Bdellovibrio bacteriovorus HD100: one gene and its partner. The protein of the gene in region 1 interacts with the protein of each later gene in a pairwise test. Links are inferred from orthologs where the notes say so. Each region holds a gene or a part of one and is shown on either strand. Other genes may lie near its edges. The genes, in order: BD_RS11290 and recA.

Region 1 (9,409 bases):
TTCACTGATCCATTGGCCCTGACCGACATTCCAGACGACATAATAGTGTCCGCTCAAAGCATGTTTCACTGGCGAGGCGCTGAAAAGAATCAGCAGAAAGAAAATAAGGCTCATCGTGAATCCCGGCCCTGCCACAAGTGCACACGCAGAAAATGCATCACGACCTGCCAGAACACGATCCACCACCATAGTGCCGTCACAGAGGGAGGACGGGTTTTATGCATCACAATGGGCTCTGACAAAAATGCCAGGGTCTGTCGGAAAAAATCCATCACGGTGTCAAAAACAAAGACTCCGGAAGGCATCAGTGTCACCAGAAAAGCCAATGGCAAAAGCATATAGCTGACAATCGGGGCCAAGAGTAAATTATAAATCAGACTCAAAGGGTGCAGGCTTCCCAGGCCCCACAAGGGCGCACTCATAAAGACAAAGATGCCAATCTGAGAAAGCAGCAGGCGGGCCAGGGGAGGCTTTACGCGCAACAAAGAGCCCCAGCACAGAGCCAAGGCCGCACACCAGCTCATCAGCAGTGACAGCGAATCCCACCACGCCGGAAACAGTGAAAGAGTGATCAGCCCCGCTGCCAGCACCCCCAGATCAGGTGGCAGATGCAGACGAAAATGTTTCAGGCTGTGGCGTGTGATCAGCGCCAAAAGTGCCCGCACTGCGGGCGGTTGCCAGCCAACGACCAGAGAGTAAAAGGCCAGAAACAGGATTCTTACAAAGAGTGGAATTCGCAAGATGCTTAAGAGTTCATCAAGCAAAATCAGATGAGATCCTGAAATAACAAAGATGTGAATCAGCGATGTGCGCTGAAGATTTTTTTGCAAATCGGTGTCTGTGATTTTTTCACCACAAAGAAGAGATGCCAGGGACTGCGGCTCTAGTGAATTCTTTGGCAGAAAATGAACACACTTTTCCTGAAATTTCTGTGACAGATGTGTTGTGTTTATCAGCAAACTTTCAGGAGCGGCAATGCTTAAGCAAAGGGCAAGGCTTAGAAGAATAATCATGGTTCTAAGCACTTAGCAATTTTCATAACGCAGTGGATTTCTAAAATAGTCTGTTATTGGGTCCGTGCGTCTTCGAGGGACGGATTTTAAGATCTGAAATTCAGCAGCGTAATTACAGGGCATTAATGCAGTTAAACCTAGTAATATCATTACTTTATGTCATGCTTAAGATGCGTGCAAATCGCTGAAAGCCTTGAAAACAAATAGGTCTAAGGTCTAGCATTACAATAACTCAACATTTTATGTGGATAACTCCTGCTTGTTTGCACTTCTCAAGGCGTGTCATACTAGTAAAAGATCAAGAGGTGTCGATAGATGAAGCAACTTAGACTATTAGCAGCAACGGTCCTTTTAAGCCTGCCTTTGGCCTCGTTCGCGAAGCCAGCCAACATCAGTGCGAAGAGTTCTTCCCGCGAATTAAGCCAAGAAGCTCTATTGGTGGAGCTGACGGGAAAGGACCTTTCGAAAGAAAGTGACATTGGCCTCTATGCTGAAATGGTGAGCGCTTATCAGGCGGATGATGAAATTGCATTTAAGAGCCGTCTGCAAAGCCTTCTTTCTCGTTATCCACAGAGCTCTTACGCCGATAATGCTTTGTTCGTCGCCGGACGCATGGCGGTGGATCACGGCAACTATGCCGAAGCCATCAAGTACTTTGCGCAAATTGAAAAACAATATCCTCGCAGCAATAAAGTCGCTGCAGCCAAGTTTGCCAAAGCCATGACCTACAAAAAAATGAATTTGCCCGAGTTTTCACGCAAGGCCCTGCTGGAAGTCCGCTCCCGTTATCCGGGCAGTCCGGAATCGTTCCGTGCAGATGCTGAGTTGAAGATTCTGAAATAAAAAATCACGGCAAGGATGCAAAGAGTGATGAACAAGAAGTTCTCCGTAATGATGGCCCTGATCCTGACCGCTATGCTGGCGCAGGCGCAAGACAACCCACCGGATGCGACCTGGGAGTCGGATCCATTGGACGTGCTGGAAAGCCAGCAGCAGGAAGTGGTTGAGCCGAGCGTGCCTGAGTTTAAGGAAATCCCTGAACCGGGCGCTGACGTGCCGGCACCTCCGGCTCCGGAAGTAGCCAGCCCCGAGCCGACGATGGAGGACATCGCTCCTCCGGCTCCCACTCCGGAGACCCAAACAGTTGAAACATTCAGTCCTGTCCCAGCCACGGGAGCTGTGGGGTCAGAACCGGATTATGCCCGTGAGGCCGAGTTCCACCGCATCTACAAAAACTACAATGAACAACCCACTTCGGTAGAACTCTGGGAAAAAGCCGTTGGCAACCGCGAGGCGGAAATCTATCAGGTGCAAAAAGGGGACACGCTGTGGGGGATCTCCACAACGTTCTTTGGTGATCCGAACTTCTGGCCGAAAATTTGGTCTTTGAATAACGGCGCGGTTTTGAATCCACACGAAATTGACCCGAAGATGAACATTCAATTCTTCCCAGGCACCGCGGATGAGGCACCGACTCTGGATCTGGCGGCGGCCGATACCACAGGCAAGGCGGATGCGACAGTTGTGACGGATGTGAAGCCTGAAGCTGGTGCCAAGACTGGCGCTGTGGCGCTGCCACGCGGGAAGAAACGCACGCCGCTGCTGAAGACTCTTCCCAACAGTCTGCCAAGCTACCGCATGGGGGCGATGAACGATCCCAAGCTGGAACTGCAGATCGAACTTCCGAAAACCCAATTCCCGACAGCGCCCGAGTATTTGGAATACTATCTGGCGGATGCGCCGGTTCAGGGCGTGGGGCGTGTGACCGCCACTGAGATGGACATGAAAACTGCCGGTGAATTCCAATACATTTATGTGCGACTGGACAGCAATGGCGGCAAGGATTTTGTAGCTCAGAAAAACCTGACCATGGTGAAAGACCCTCTGGTGAAAGACCGTCAGGGGCAAATGGTGGAGCTGCAGGGTGAGATTGAAGTTCTGGAAAAAGTGAACGATCAGCAAAACATCTATCGCGCGATTGTGAAAAAGGCGATTCAGCCGGTGGATGTGGGGGCGATCCTGACTCCAGGAAAACTGCCGATGATTGATCCGTCTCCGTCAGGCATGGTGTCTGGTGTGGGCGCAAAAATCATGGGCGGGCAGTTTGATAAGAAACGCAACATCTTCGGCAACAGCACTTTGGTGTTCCTGGATGGTGGTTCTGCTCAAGGGTTGCAGGAAGGGCAGACGCTGTCCGTATTTGCAGACGAGCGCGTTCGTAACAAGAAAAATGAAGCTGTTATGAATGACCGTGTGGTGGGTTCTGTGAAGATTGTGCGAGTGTCGCCAAACTTTGCCACAGCTTACGTTATCCGAGCCTCTGATAATATTCTGGTGGGTGACTATGTCGGTAAGCCAGTGGTTCAGGCCCTGCGTGAAGCGCCGGTCGTGGAAGCTCCGGCTAAGGCAGACGAGGACTTTGAAAAGGAATTTGAAGACGCCCCAAGCACACCGGCGGATGCCCCGGCGCCGGATGGCGGACTGGATGATTCCGATCTTGATTTTTAAGGCCCTTTTAAAAAGGCTCTGCAAATTGCAGGGCCTTTTTTCTTATGAACGATCTTTACTCCATTTCGCAAATTTTAAAAAGTCATCCCTTGTATGCTGTTGAACGTGACGGGATCCATGCTCTGTTTCTGGAGCTTGCCCGGGAGGGCCGGCTTTCTGCCGACCAGGTTCTGACCGGGCTTCGCTTCCGTTGGCCGGAGCTGGGGGAGGCCATGACGAAGAACCATGAACTGTTCAAAAAACACTGCGAAGAAAGTTTGCAGCTAAAAATGCAGGGAGTGAACTTTGTCGTTTATGGTGAGGTTTTGTATCCGGAGCTTTGTTACCAGATGGCGGATCCTCCGCTGACGCTCAGTTATCGCGGTTCCCCGGCTTGGCTGAATGCCAGGACTCTTTCGGTGGTGGGCAGCCGGGAGCCTGCAGCGGATTCACTGTTGTGGATGGAAAAAGAGCTGGGGCTTTTCTGTGAGCAGCAGCGACCTTGCATTGTCAGTGGTGGGGCTCGCGGTGTGGATCAAAAGGCCCACAGTGTGGCTTTGCGCAAGTTCTGTCCCACGGTGGTGGTATTGCCTTCGGGTTTGGGTGAAATTTACCCCGCGAATCTGAAAGAGTGGATGGGGCTTGTGATAGAGCAAGGCGGATGTTTTTTAAGTGAGTATGATCATCAGCAAAAGATGCACAAGCACCTGTTCCATCATCGCAACCGATTGATTGCCGCTTTGGGGCGCGCCAGTCTGTTGGTGGAGGCTCGTCGTCGCAGCGGAACGCTGATCACCGCACACCAAGCAGCGCAGATCGGAAGACCTGTGTGGGTGGTTCCGGGGCACCCTTTGGATCCGCATTTTCAAGGGGCGTTGGATTTGTTAATGGACGGTGCGCAGTCGGTTCGTGATGCCCAAGACTTGCTCATGTTTTTTCAATCTGAAACTGCCGGTGAACAAATATCACCAGCAGGGGTAGGTGCGCTTTGCGAGCCTCAACACTACCTGTAGTGGGCGTGCTAAGTGACCAAAATGCTTGGGAAAAAAATGAAATGATCTAAAAAAACCTTTTGCAAGCTCAAGGTATTGCCCCTACCATTTGAAGTAAGGGAGGGGCGATGTGGTCAGGGACGACCGTGGTAGTAAGGATGCTACTGCATCGCTCTATTTTTCAGGCCCGATCTTAGTTCCAGTTCCTTCTTAAAGTTTCCACACCCAAAGCAGCAAAAAGAACATTCGGTGTCCAGATCGCAAGTGCCGCTGGCAATGCGCCACTGCGGGCAGCACCTTCTGCCGCCACGTACAAAATCCAATAGAAGATGATGATGCCGATACATAGAATCATGCCGCCGGCTTTGGCTGCACGACGGTTGGTGGTTGTTCCCAAACCCACGCCGATCATCGCAAAGACGATACACAGAACCGAAATCGCCCAACGTTTGTGATATTCGCTCTGCAGAGTGCGACGGACTTCTTTGTCTTTGATGTCCTCTTTCAGGCGGTTGCGGACTTCTTCCAAAGTCAAAGACGGCGGCGACTTGGCTTTTTCCTCGATGTTCTGGGGTTCCGAGAAGCGCACATCGTAAGTGTCAAAGCTGATCTTGGTGTGGGTTTTGGCCTGACGATGAATTTCACCCTGATTCAGTTGCAGCAAAATCTCATGGCCCGGACGCGTGGGATCGGGAACAATTTCGCCAGCCTTGGCGATGATGGTCAAAGGCACGTCGCCGTTTTTCTCGTCATAGATAAAGACCTTTTTCAGCAGGCCCTTGTCGGTGTTGACCTCGTTGGCGTAAATGACCATGTCAAAGAAGCCTTCAGCAAAAGTGCCTTCCTTGATGATGGCAGCGGCTTTGGTGTTGGCCAGGCGGGAATAAAGCACCTCGAACTGACGGTTCCCCCAAGGGGCGATGTTGAAGGACATTTGGGCTGAAATCACGCCCACCAAAGTGGCCAGAATCAGGGCGGGCAGCAGTAATGTGCCCATCGGCAGGCCCGAGGCTTTCATGGCCACGATTTCAGAATCCTGACTGAGGCGTCCATAGGTCAATAGAACCGAGAACAGCAAGGCCATGGGGAACAGAATCGGCAGCATGGAAATGATGACGTAACCGATGATTTCGGCGATGGTTTTCATGGCCACGCCGTGGACCAGGGCGAATTCCGTCAAACGCAGGACCTGGAACATCAAAATAATGGAGACGAACACCAGCAATCCCAAAATAAAACTCGGGAGCATCTCAAAGAAAATGTACTGCGCGGCTTTTTTTCCGTTAAAAATACTCAAATCTGGTCTCCGTTTTGGTCGCCCGTGGGGCTCCGTGTGTAGAACCTATTCTAGAGTGCCTTGAGCCCAAGGTCATCGCGCCCATTGTCCAGAAGAAGCCTTATTGACCCATGACTCTGCTTATCTGACAATAGAACCATGAACAAGATTCTTTTGGTCTATGAGGATTATGCTGACTTGATGTCTGTTGAAGGCACTTTGAAAAAGGTGGGCTTTGATGTCATCGGTCTGTCCAGCGAATACGCTGTGGCTGAGCAGATGCTGGCATTCAATCCGGATCTTGTTGTCGGCGCTGGTAAGGGTGGCAAAGTCAGTTCTCTCGGCGTGGGAAAACGTCTGAAAGAGATGAGCCGCTGGCAGGGGAAGTCGGTGCTTATTTTTCCGGCAAACTTCAAGCCCAATCCGCAGGATCTGATAAAGATCCGCGTCGACATGGTATTGGAATCCCCGGTGCCACCAGTGCGCTTGGTGCAGGTGATCGGTCGTATGTTGGGGCATGATGAGGCGGTGTTGTTAGAGCGCCTGAATAAAGCCATGCATGTCGAAAGCCCTCAGAAGACCGGGACTACGGTCACGGGTGGTGGAAAGCCGACTCCAGAGGATGAAGCGATCTATATCAAGGGCTCTACTGAAGAGGTTCAAGCCAGCGGCGAGCAATCCCTGCGCACCGAAAGAATTGATGAGAACTCTGAAGGCCTGCTTGTAACTGACGAAGAGCAAAGGGAAAAACCGTCTTTCCGTTTTGGTGATCGCATGGCGGCAGCGGATGCTGAGCGCGGCGCAGCAGCAGAGGGGACTTCGGAGTTTCCCGATGTCGATCTGAAGGCTTTTGAACGAGAGCTTTTGGGTGGCGGTGCGCCTGAGGTCGAAAAGGTAGAGATCCCGCTTCCGGGCACAGGCTTGGGGAGTGAGGAAGACGAGCAGGCTCAGTTGGTGGCGCGGGCTCAGGAGAACTTAAAAAACGCTGAGAAAGCACTTCAAGAAAAGATGGCTAAGTATGCGAAGCTTGTGGAGGATGTGAAATTGTCTCCAAATAGCACCGTGACCCGAGTTGAGGCGCGTCGTCGTCAAAAAGCTCTTGAAGCTGACTGGGATAGTCAAAACATCAACGAACTCGATAAGTTGCGCCAAGAGTTCACCAAAGCCCTCTTCAAAAAGTAATTGATCCTCATCGGGCTTGACGATAAGGTTTCCGTGATCACATTAGAGTGTAGATATTACGGAGGCCATTCATGGGCACATTTACTAAAGCAGTTACAGACACGTCTTTCGATGCAGAAGTTCTAAACTCTTCGACTCCAGTACTGGTAGATTTCTGGGCCGAGTGGTGTGGACCTTGCCGTGCTTTGGCTCCTAAGCTTGAAGAAGTTGCACAGGAGTTGGGTGCGAAAGTAAAAATCGTAAAAGTGAACGTGGACGAGAATCCAAGCGTTCCTGGCAAATACGGCATCCGCGGTATTCCTGCGATGTTGTTGTTCAAAGGCGGCAGCGAAGTGGGCCAACTTGTTGGTAACCACCCGAAAGACGCTATTCTGGAATTCCTGAACAAGAACGTTTAATCGCATCTCTGTTTAGAATTATTAGAACTAAGTAAAGAAGGCTCCCATGTGGGGCCTTTTTTTGTTTGAATTGGACAAGAGTCCTGCGTTTCACTATGATACTTCACAGGATCCCAAACAATGTTTGCAGGGCCTGTCGAGGAAGTCATGTACCCAGAAATTTATGTAAGAGACAATGAACACGAAGTACTGAACGAAGAGTTCAAGGCGATTGCCATGGATATTTCCCTGATGCTGAAAGCTGAAGGTAAAACCGTGCGCCCGTATGTTCCGGGTCTTCCTTATTTTTCCCGTTTGCCACTGGATAAGAAAAAGCACGCCGTAGAGCAGGTACGCTTCTATCAGGAGCTGTGTCATTCCCAGCTGGCGGAAGGCTACAAAATCAACGACAGTCTTTCTTTCACCTGGAAGGCCTTCCGTCGTCTGGGTTTGGTTCCAAGTTCTGATTTGTTCAGTCATATCCAGAATGAAGATATCATCGAAATCTATTCCAAAGAACACGTGCAGTTGTTCCGCAATTTCAACTTCTTTGATTGCTGTTCTTACACTCTTGAAGAACTGAACACCTACGAGTGGTGGTCTTTGTTTGAAAGAGAAGAAGCTGTCACCCAGAAAATCATCGATGCCTGCAATCTGGTGTTCAATGGTGAAGTGGATGGCACATTTGTTCCGGATGTTCCTGTTCATCAACTGCGCGAAGCCCGTTCGGCGGAGCGTTTGACGATGAACTGCGAAATTCGCAGAATGGCTCCGGTTTACCGCAACAAGCGCCCTGATTGTGTGATCGTTCTTGAGAAAGTTGAAATGATCCGCAACTGATTTTTTTGCAATGTGATTTTTTGAGAAACACAGCACACAAGTCACAGGTTCTCAGAATCAAACGTCTTAAATTAGTAAACACTATTAACTTCACAGCTGGAACGTCCGAAACACTCTGCCGGAAGGAGAGTGTATGGGTAAGTTTCAGTATCACCTTTTCAATCCACGCGAGTTGAACCCCGAAACAGTAAAATTAAGCAACGACGTCTACGAAGTATGGAGGCGGGTCTATTCAGAGGTGCTGGGGAAGGTCGGCGAACCTTTGAATCCGGATGATTTTCATCGCAATGACATTGTTGTCTGCCTGACCGACAACGGAAAAGTTTTCGGTTTCCATTTGTACAGCGCCTTTGATCTGCGCTCGGACGCCCTTCGTGATCATCATTATATGAAAGCCTTTGATCAGGCAATTATCGACAAATTCAAGAGCCGTGGCATCAATACTTTGATGAGCATGGAGTACCTGACTGTGATCCCTGAATACCGCTCCCGCAGTGCGGAGGTGAACTGGGCCGAGATCATCATCGCGCTGGGAAGCAAGGTGATGGACGCTTCGCCATGGGATTGCTGGGTCGGGACGGCCCGCAAGGATCTGCATGTGCGGCGCAAGGCCGAGAAAAGTGGCACAGCCTATTTTGGCAGTGTGATGAAGATGAACTATGAGTGTGAAATTCTGATGACGGCCAAAGGAGAGGTGACTCCCTTGGCGGAACCGAAATCAGCAGCTCTCGTGGAAAGTCTGTGGGCGGAAAAGCGCTCGCATGTGAATTGTCTTAATGAAGTTTCCAGAAAACTTAAAATTGCAGCTTAATGGTTTTTTCAAACCTGAAAAGAGTAAAACATGCCGAATAATAAGAACGTGAACGATGAACTGATGACGCTTCTGAACTCCTCGAAAAAGCAAATTGAGGCCTTCCCGTGGGAGGATAAAAACGCCTATTCCGCCTGGGTGTCACAGACTTTCTATTTCGCCCGCCACACCACGCGCCTGCTGGCCATGGCCGGTGCACGCACGCCGTTTGGTGCGCCCGAGTTCCACAACCGCTTCTTGGCCCATTGTGCGGAAGAAAAAGGCCACGACAAATTGCTGGTGAATGACCTGAAAACCCTGGGCAGCAAAATGGACGAGTGGCCGGAAATGCCGGGCACCTGCGCGCTTTACCAGACACAGTACTATTACATTGAACACCATTCACCGATGGCCTTCTTTGGATACATTCTGGGGTTGGAGGCACTGGCGGC
Region 2 (9,298 bases), 1.9 Mb from region 1 along the record:
CGCTCTGAACGCAGCCACCATCGAAGAGGTCACTGCTGAAAATGCGACGATGGCCGACTTCAGCAATTTCGGATTGGACAATGTCGACATTCTGGCTCCAGGAGTGAAAGTCAACGCCGCGTCTTTGGGAGGCGGACTGATTGAACACTCCGGCACTTCCATGGCGACACCATACATGGTGAATCTGATTGTTCAGCTTTGGACTGAACTTCCGCATCTTAAAGCCGCGGAAGTCCGTCAGCTCTTTATTGAAACCGCGCAAAAGACCAAAACACCGGCACCGATCAAGTCCGGCGGCTATGCCGATTTGAAAGCAGCTTTGCTTAAAGGAAAAATGCAGAAGCTGGAAGGGCGTTCGGCGCAGCTGGAAGGACCGAACTGCTGGAATTCAGCCACCTACCTGGCTGGGATTTCCCGAGGCATTCACCACACCGTCGCCAGCGAATTTGCCAATGTGCTTGAATCCCCGCTATGCACCCCGGTTTCCCGCGCTGAAGCGCAAACGGGTGACATCATCGCCCTTCGCCGCGTGAACCGCAATGGCCGGGTGCTGCCAGCGGCTTTCGCCTCTGAAGTGCATGGTTACACTCAATTGGGTTCGGGTATGGGCTTCACCAAAAACGGTGTGATGCCGCAAGCCCCTTACGAAGTGCAAAACACCGAGCATATCTTCAATAAGTATCGCTCTTCCAACGGACGTGAATGCAAAAAGCTGGGGATCGAGCCCCAGGATTGCCGTCTGGTGGAAATGGCTTATCGTTGTCAGACCTTGGAGTCCTACATGAAAGCCCATGGGGGCTTGAGTGTCTGGGAACAGGAAATTCAAACGGCATTGGATAGAGCAGAAAAAGAGTTGGAAGAACGCTTCCTGAATGGGAAGCCGACAAACGCGGATTTTTCCCTGCAGGAGATCGCAGACAGGATCCAGGGGCTGAAGTCCCACGGCAGCACTCAGATGGTCATCGACTATTTTGAGTCCCGCTTGGATTCACTGGAATTTAGAAATTAGAAATTAGAAATTAGAAATTGGAAATTGGAATTTTTAAAAAGAGAGGTATTTATGAAAAAGATTTTGATGGTTGCACTGTTGATGGCTGGCGCTCAAGCTCAGGCAGACACGGAAATGCGTGTCTACACAAATGCGGATGGTTGCACGGTGATTGAAGAGTCCCGCACCAACGGCACCACTTATGATATTGAAGTTGCCGGACAACGCGCCTTTGTCGGCATCTTGCATGACAGATCCACTGGCGATATCGCCGCTTTCTGTGATGATGTGCAGGTCACCGAAACTGCCAAGGGCTTGAAAATGGAATGTGCCAAGAACCAGAACGGCGGGCTGACAACTCGGGGTGCCGCTGAACTGGGTTTGAACAAAGACGGCAGCCTGACGTCCATCTCGGTCATCGGTCAGGTGAAAAAACTGATGGGTTGGAAAACAGACACCGAAATCTCCTGCGCCAATCTGGAAGAGGACATCGGCCCCTAGTTATCTGCGCGGAGGAATGATTATAATGCTGCGAAGACCCGGATAACCCGTGCGTCCTCGGGCGGCTTGAGCTTCCTCCGGCGTCGCCATGCGGAAAGGGAAGCTGTTTTTGATATTGGCAAAGCCCATGCGGTTGAATGTGTTTTCTTTGGCATAGGGTTTGGTGAAGCCGGTATAAAAATCAAAACGGGTGGGGCCTTTGATGGCTCCACCGGCATCGCGCACAACAAAGAACCCATCGTGGGTCACACCATTTGGCATCACGGCCCCATCCAGCCTGGGCACATAAATCACATCGCCAATTTTATAAATACTTAAATCCGCCGCGACCGTATAGTACGGGTCAAGGCACACATTGCGTACGCCATAGCCATAAGGGCACTTGCGCATGTCGACTTCTTTAAAGCGAGGGATGTTGTCGGCTCCGCGAGCATAGTAATTAAAGGAACGGAAACGACCGTCCTCATCGTGAACATAACAGGCCCCTTGCATGACACAGTTGTTGAAGTCCGCGGAACAAAGACGGGTCAACACTTTATCATCCGGAGAAAGCATTTCAACCCGGACCTCATCCTGACACTTGTCCACATCAAACTTGATGATCGGTTTATAATAGATGGTTGGATTCAGATACAGAGGCTCTTGCGGCTCCGGCAACGGCGGAGGCATCGGGACTTCCGAATAGTCATCGGCGCGAGCCCGCAAAGAAATGGCCAGAACTAAAGTCAGTAACACTTTCAACATGGCCCCATACTAACAAACTCAAAGGGCCAGCTGTTCTTTTCGGGTAAAAGACATAAACCAGTGCGACAAAAGGTACCAGGTACCTTTTTCCGAAGCGCTGCAACACTTAAATTTCCATAATCAATGGGCCAATTGAGGGCAAGAGTGATCTTGAATTTCTTCGACTGAGCCGTAATTGTTTGTGCCACGCTCAAAACGACTTGTGAGCAAAATCAAACTATGGCCCTTTTTTTTGTCTTTCACTGCCACCAGACCCAATCCAAACTCACCGCTGTGATCTTTGGCACCTGGAACACCATCGGCCAGCATTTGGAAGGCGTTGCCTTTTTCCAGCTCTTTTTCACTGACCTTGCGGGCATAATACTTATGACCCAGCAAAGGCTGTGGCAACAGACTCCAGCCGTTTTTCAATTTCGCGGACTGTTCCTGCAAGTGCTGCTGCACCAAAGGTTTCACACAAGACACATGAATATGCAGCTGATTCTGACTGCGCCCGAACTGCGAGTTGATCGCCAACGACACCGCCTCCACAGGAATGGCTGAGCCGTGCTTTTTTTCCATATAGCTTCTTGCCTTCCAGGCCAGGTCAAAATAGTTAGTCGCATCGGCTGCGCGGATTTCGGGGCTTTCCATGCCGGTGATTTTTTCAGTCGGCATCAGCAGATACTGCAAATCCCCCACACGGTCTTTAAAGACGACATAACCTTTTTCCTCGCCTTGAGCGATGTTCACTTCGATGCACGGATTTTTTTCTTCACCGATTTTATGCAACGGCAGGCACTGCGTGCTGATGAGATTCCACAGGGCGTCCGAACGCGGAACTTCAATGACAGGTTTTGACTTGCAGGAGCTAAGTCCCAGAACAGCAACAGCGGCGAAAACGAAAGACAGGTTTTTCACAAACGACCTCCGTTTAGAAATTTATCCAAACGGAGGAATCAAATCACGAAGTGAGTAATTATCCCTCACTTCGTCTAGCTGGCGATAACGGCTGAGTTCTGCCTCGCTGGCAGAGCTGGAGCGGCGGAAGCCGCGAAAGCGGAAGCAACTTACTTCATTTTTTTCAGCAGACGTGAATAAGCAACGGCATCCAGAGGCTTCGCCCAGTCGCGACCGACCTTCAAAAGGTCCTCGTCCTCAACTTCCAGCCCCAGCCACTGAATGAAGTTTTCATCGCAGATGAAAAAGTCTTTCTGATAAGGCAGCAAATAGCCCCCGTCAGAATCCAGATGAGCCCGGGCTTCGTCATAAGACGCATACCAGACCTTCCAGTAAGCGCTGTGACCCTTCTTGCAAAAGTCCACCTGGCTTTCCAGCGTGGCTTTCAAATCATTCCACGAGGAAAAACCCGCAGTCTTTGCAAGCAGGGCAAAAGCATCCTTTAACTGAAAATCCTGACCGGCTTTCTGTTTGGCTTTTTGCAAAAGTTTGGCTTTGATTCGATACGATTCAAGGCGTGATACAGACATAGAACATCCTTTGGTCTTGTCGCCGTCCCCGCCCATGGCAACCAAAAGAATTAATTTTGATTTTTTGAAGACACGATTTAGATCGCATCACGAAATGAGATTCTCTTTTGCGGGTGCAGGCTTTTTCGCGAGGCCTTGAACCCAATATAATCGAAATCAGAGATTTCCGAAAGAGCAAATCTTGAGCCTCCGGAACTAGAACCAAAAATCAAAATCAAATCAGCACCTTAAAGCTTATCCAAAACTTCCTTTAGAACGATCGCATGGTTGATTTCTTCGTCCCGGGCGGCATACAGCAAAGTCACATTCCCATCCTGAGCCCGCTCGGCTAGCTCCGCCAGCTTGTCGTGGGCTTCGGCGGATTTAAGTTCCTTTTTATATTCCGTGCGAAACATCCCGAACTTTTCGGGCTTGTGTCCGAATTCTTTACGCAGCTCTGTGCTGGGACAAATCACCTTGGGCCACTCACTGAATTTCAGCTCTTCCTTCTTAATTCCCCGGGGCCACAGACGATCGACCAAAACACGATAACCATCATCCCGACTAGGCTTTTCATAAACTCGCTTAATCTTAATTGGCACGATACACCCACCTACGTTTGTATCAACTCAAGACACCAAATAATGCCCTAATGTTTTAAAACACAAAAACCGATTTACAAACAAGAGGAGATTTTAGATGGCCTTCGATGACAAAAAGAAGAAACTCACCAATACAACCAATACAAAAGATGCTGAAGTAGTGACCCCGAAACAACGCCGACGACTCGATCATTGTAGACAGCCTACCTACTGATAAAAAAATCGACTTCCAAACTCTACAAGGCTTGTACCACGAGATCACAGGAAAGACTCAGGAGATCACTAAAATACATAACGCGCCCATTCAGATTTCTATAAAGGATATTCAAACGCTTCACTTCAAAATTCAACAGTCATTCGATCAGTATCATGTTCGACTGGAGAACTCATCTTTCAAACTCTTCTTTGTAGATGATAACCAGGTGACATTTGATAGCCTTGACAAGCTCATCGAACAAGGTCGAGCAAGTGACTCAAGCCTAGAGTCCTTATTGATTACTTATAACTTTGGAATAATTCTTCCCAAACACAACAAACTGCAAACATACAATCTGAGTATTCGCCTAATTTCTAGGGTTGGATCACACAACAAGCTGAAGAGTCAGGATTTTCCATTCCCCGCGAAATACTTAATGTTTGCCGGATCAACTGCAATTTTTAGCATTAAATATATTGACTACTCGGTTGCAAAATATATCCAGAATGTTTTTGATGGCTGGTTCGATAGCACAAAGAAAGCACGTTCAAGTAAAACATATAAATTCATCTCAAGCAAAAGCGAAAACGCCCCCCTAATTACTCGTGTCCTACTCTCAACGATGGCCGTACTATTCACAGTGGCAGCAGTACCAAGTGCCCTATCAACAACCTCCACGCCTGTGGATCTTGCTAAATTCTTAATTGTGGCATTCTCATTTATCGCCCTATTTGGAATAGGAGGACTTGTTTTAGGAAGATCAATTGAAAATTCAATTGACGATTGGGCAGAGCTATCATTTGTAGAAATTACAGAAAAAGACAAACGCATGATAGAAGAGGCACAAGACTACTACAGAAATAGTAAAATCAAACTACTTCTGGGTATAATTAGCACCATCCTGCTCAGTCTAGTAGGAAATTACATTTGGAGTATTTTAGTTCCTCTAATAAAGTAGCTCTCTTCGCTCAAAAAGACCGGACAGAAATCTCTGACCGGTCTTTTTTCAAATCAGTTGAACGCCAGACTAGTGTTTGCCTTTTTTGCCTTTTTTCGGAGCAGCATCTTCTGCTTCGATTTCAACTGGCTCTGTACCTTCGTGGTCTTCACCGTTGTTGCCGTTGGTATCAACCAAAAGTTTGCCGATACCGTTTGCTGCAAGGATTTTCTTACGAAGTTCAACCATGTATTCTGGGTGCTCTTTCAGGAAGTTCTTCGCAGCATCACGGCCTTGGCCCATGCGCTCACCATTGATAGAGAACCACGCACCGGATTTTTCAACCATGTTCGCAGTCACTGCCAGATCCAGAAGGTCACCCTCTTCAGAGATACCTTCACCGTACATCAAGTCGAATTCAACTTTGGTGAACGGAGGCGCCATTTTATTCTTAACAACTTTCACCGCAGTACGGTTACCAGTCACGTCCTCACCGTTTTTGATCGCGCCCACACGGCGTACATCCAAACGAACAGAAGAGTAGAATTTCAAAGCGTTACCACCCGTAGTTGTTTCAGGGTTACCGAACATAACACCGATTTTCATACGGATTTGGTTAATAAAGATAACAAGAGTGTTGGAACGGTTGATCGCCGCAGTCAGCTTACGCAAAGCCTGGGACATCAAACGAGCCTGCAAACCAACGTGGGAATCACCCATGTCACCTTCGATCTCTGCACGAGGAACCAAGGCTGCTACGGAGTCGACAACCAATACGTCAATCGCGCCGGAACGAACAAGTGTTTCAGTGATTTCCAAAGCTTGTTCACCAGTGTCTGGCTGAGAGATCAAAAGATCTTCCGTGTTCACACCCAGTTTACGAGCATAGTTGATATCCAAAGCGTGTTCGGCATCAACGAAAGCGACAACGCCGCCCTTTTTCTGAGCTTGAGCGATAACAGACAAGCACAGAGTTGTTTTACCAGAGGACTCTGGTCCATAGATTTCACAGATACGACCTTTAGGAAGACCGCCGATACCCAAAGCGATATCCAAGCTCAATGCACCCGTGCTGATCGCTTCAACGTCTTTAACCAAAGATTCGTTCGCGCCCAAACGCATGATGGAGCCTTTACCGAATTGCTTTTCGATAGTCGAAACAGCCAATTCAAGAGCTTTGATTTTTTCTGAGTTCGCTTTGTTGTCTACAGTAGCGTTTGCCATCTGTTATTCCCTCTCTCTCGTGACTATCGCCACGACGCTTTTTTACACTCCGACTCTGTCGGAGTACAAATTATGTTTAAAAATCAGGCCGGGGGCCTTTTACTATTTCTTGTCGAGAACTTCTTTCAGCCAAGCCACCGCATAGTCTACCGAAGTCATCTGGATGGATTTGCGATCGCCTGAAAAGAGTTCTTTTCGGGAATCTTCAAAACCCGGTCCAGCGATGGCAAAGCATACAGTGCCCACTGGCTTTGACGGTGTTCCACCTGTCGGACCAGCGATACCTGTGATTGCCACAGACCAATCAGTTTTAAGCTGACGACGCACTCCGTGCGCCATTTGACGAGCGACTGTCTCGCTCACCGCACCCTCTTGCATGAGAGTGTCTCGACGAACCCCCAGAAGATCCACCTTCGCCTCGTTAGAGTAAGAAACCACAGAGCCTAGAAATATGTCGGACACGCCTGGTTGCTCTGTTAAAAAAGCCGAAAGTGCACCTCCAGTACAACTTTCCGCAAAACCCACTGTGAGTTTTTGGTCGCGAAGGGATCGAATGAGTTCTTGAAGCTTTTCGTTGTTAAGTGACATTTAGTTAATCACCACAATTTGCGAGCCCAACCAATTGGTTTGAGTGTAGATCACTTGCATGATGAGGCTCGCAATTATCCCCGCGGCCACGTCATCGATCATCACTCCAAGTCCTCCTTGGATCTTCTTATCTAAATATCCTATGAATAAAGGCTTTGTGATGTCCAGCACTCTGAACAGGGCAAAACCGATTAAAATGGCCTGCCATGTCATCGGCATCCAAACCATGGTGATCAGAAAACCCAAAACCTCATCAATTACGATCTCTTTGTGATCATGACCACCCTTGGAACGCTCGTAAGCCTCGCAGGCCGCAATTCCGACAGGGAGCAGCAAAACCACTACTCCCATGTAAACCAAAGGGCCCAATTTGCTTAAAAGAATGACAATCGGAATAGTCGCCAGGGTGCCCATCGTGCCCGGCCCTTTCGGGAAACGGCCCACACCAAACAGAGTCGCAAGTTGTATCAGAAAGTTTGTCACCATACCGATGAGGTACGCCGGACCCGTAGGCCTTGCAATGCAGAATGAGAAGCGTCAGAGCATTAAAGCCGGTTCGGAAACCGGCCCGGATTCACGGACTGCGGAGGCCCACAATTTCCCCGGTTTGGCCGAGTATTTGGCGAAGAAATTTTCACGACGGCAGACCATCACCGCCGAAGCGCGCTCGGGCATTTCAACAATCCCCTGCATTTCAAAACACGTCTCTTCGGCATAACGAAGGACCTTGCGGTTGCGAATGTCCGGCTCGCCAAAGATGCGCTGGGTGCGGGTTTCCTGAAACTGGAATTTCAAGAACGCGGCGATCAGCGACGGCGTGTAAGTGCGCCCCAGATAAGCGGTTTCTCCGATCAGGAAGTGCAAACCCTGATCAAACGGAAGCGTTTCAACGTACTTGCCAAGAATGTCCTGCTGAAGCCAGTATCGCTCCCAATAGCTGACCGGCCGGCCATCAATAAAACCGATGAAAAGATCCTGGTGTTTGTCAGAAAGTTCGCTGATCAGATGGGCCTCAAGTTCCTGGCGGGTTTTCGCCAGATCCCACCACTGCGAAACATATTTCTGATGCATCCACTTGTAATAAACATCAAAATCACGATCGATGGAAAAGGGGCGAAACGAATAGTAGCACCCGTTCTGACTGTTATAGATCTCAGCGCCTTGGGAATTCATACCCCTTCACCAAAACACCCGCCTCCAAACTGAGGCAAGGTCAAAACCGGGAACTTCCTGAGCTCCAAATAAACACCAAACCACTATCCATTTGGTTTTCAGCTTGGACGCAAGGATCTATGTCTCAGTGCGAAAAACTTATGGATGCCATCAAAATTAGCGATTCGACTTATGGGAGGCCTTTTCGCATACTGCCCTCACGGAGGCCCCATGATTCGTTGGATGATTCTGCTGGCTAGCTTGGTCTACTTTGTAGACACCCTGATAGCTCTGCAGTTGTAGATCAAACGCCGGAAACTAAAATGTTTGGTTTCACCTCTAAGACTCTACGGGGCCGACCTATTTTCTTTCTTTTCTGATGTTCCCAGTCCCTTTTCTTAATGCTATAGAAATCATATGAAACCAATCATTCTTACGGGCGACCGTCCAACAGGTCCCCTCCATCTTGGTCATTACGTTGGATCTCTTAAAAACCGTGTGGATCTTCAGGATTCCCACGATCAGTACATCATCATCGCGGACGTTCAGGCTTTGACCGACAACTATGATGACACCACAAAAGTTCGCGACAACATCTTACAAGTGACGTTGGATTATCTGGCAGCGGGTATTGATCCTGCGAAAAGCACCATCTTCGTTCAGTCCGAACTGCCGGAACTGTTTGAAATGACCACTTACTTCATGAATCTGGTGACCGTGGCACGCCTGGAAAGAAATCCAACCGTGAAAACCGAAATCCAGCAGAAGAATCTGGAAAAGTCCCTGCCTGCAGGTTTCCTGACTTATCCGGTCAGCCAGGCGGCGGACATCCTGGGCTTCAAGGCGAACCTGGTTCCTGCCGGTGAAGACCAAAACCCGATGATCGAGCAGACCAACGAAATCGCCCAGCGTTTCAAC

Evidence for each region.
Region 2: the proteins of BD_RS11290 (region 1) and recA interact in binary tests that used the Bacillus subtilis proteins (3 or more experiments, as listed by UniProt). The link is inferred for Bdellovibrio bacteriovorus HD100 from one-to-one orthologs.

What each region holds. Positions count from the first base shown.
Region 1 is NC_005363.1:2,370,207-2,379,615, reverse strand. What follows is about bases 2,622-5,539. They hold BD_RS11290 (DNA-processing protein DprA), read left to right. Parts: upstream 2,622-3,565; coding sequence 3,566-4,513; downstream 4,514-5,539. Other genes in these bases: lptF (LPS export ABC transporter permease LptF), read right to left, coding at 4,686-5,539; BD_RS11295 (LysM peptidoglycan-binding domain-containing protein), read left to right, coding at 2,622-3,521. In the rest of the region: BD_RS11310 (ComEC/Rec2 family competence protein), read right to left, coding at 1-114; BD_RS11305 (ComEC/Rec2 family competence protein), read right to left, coding at 111-1,013; BD_RS11300 (tetratricopeptide repeat protein), read left to right, coding at 1,329-1,856; more of BD_RS11295, read left to right, coding at 1,884-2,621; more of lptF, read right to left, coding at 5,540-5,789; BD_RS11280 (ANTAR domain-containing protein), read left to right, coding at 5,928-6,950; trxA (thioredoxin), read left to right, coding at 7,022-7,348; BD_RS11270 (hypothetical protein), read left to right, coding at 7,496-8,167; BD_RS11265 (hypothetical protein), read left to right, coding at 8,301-8,978; BD_RS11260 (iron-containing redox enzyme family protein), read left to right, coding at 9,009-9,409. UniProt on the Bacillus subtilis protein: Protein that helps load RecA onto ssDNA during transformation. Binds cooperatively to circular ssDNA, is able to bridge different segments of DNA. Favors the loading of RecA onto SsbA- or SsbB-coated ssDNA and formation of RecA-DNA filaments.
Region 2 is NC_005363.1:476,813-486,110, reverse strand. What follows is about bases 4,574-7,380. They hold recA (recombinase RecA), read right to left. Parts: upstream 6,641-7,380; coding sequence 5,507-6,640; downstream 4,574-5,506. Other genes in these bases: BD_RS02340 (phosphatidylglycerophosphatase A family protein), read right to left, coding at 7,229-7,380; BD_RS02345 (CinA family protein), read right to left, coding at 6,743-7,228; BD_RS02355 (hypothetical protein), read left to right, coding at 4,574-5,437. Also shown: BD_RS02385 (S8 family serine peptidase), read left to right, coding at 1-1,009; BD_RS02380 (hypothetical protein), read left to right, coding at 1,061-1,489; BD_RS02375 (3D domain-containing protein), read right to left, coding at 1,490-2,233; BD_RS02370 (CDP-diacylglycerol diphosphatase), read right to left, coding at 2,354-3,133; BD_RS02365 (hypothetical protein), read right to left, coding at 3,283-3,702; BD_RS02360 (DUF488 domain-containing protein), read right to left, coding at 3,930-4,283; more of BD_RS02355, read left to right, coding at 4,529-4,573; more of BD_RS02340, read right to left, coding at 7,381-7,714; BD_RS02335 (GNAT family N-acetyltransferase), read right to left, coding at 7,766-8,401; trpS (tryptophan--tRNA ligase), read left to right, coding at 8,798-9,298. UniProt on the Bacillus subtilis protein: Multifunctional protein involved in homologous recombination, DNA repair and competence.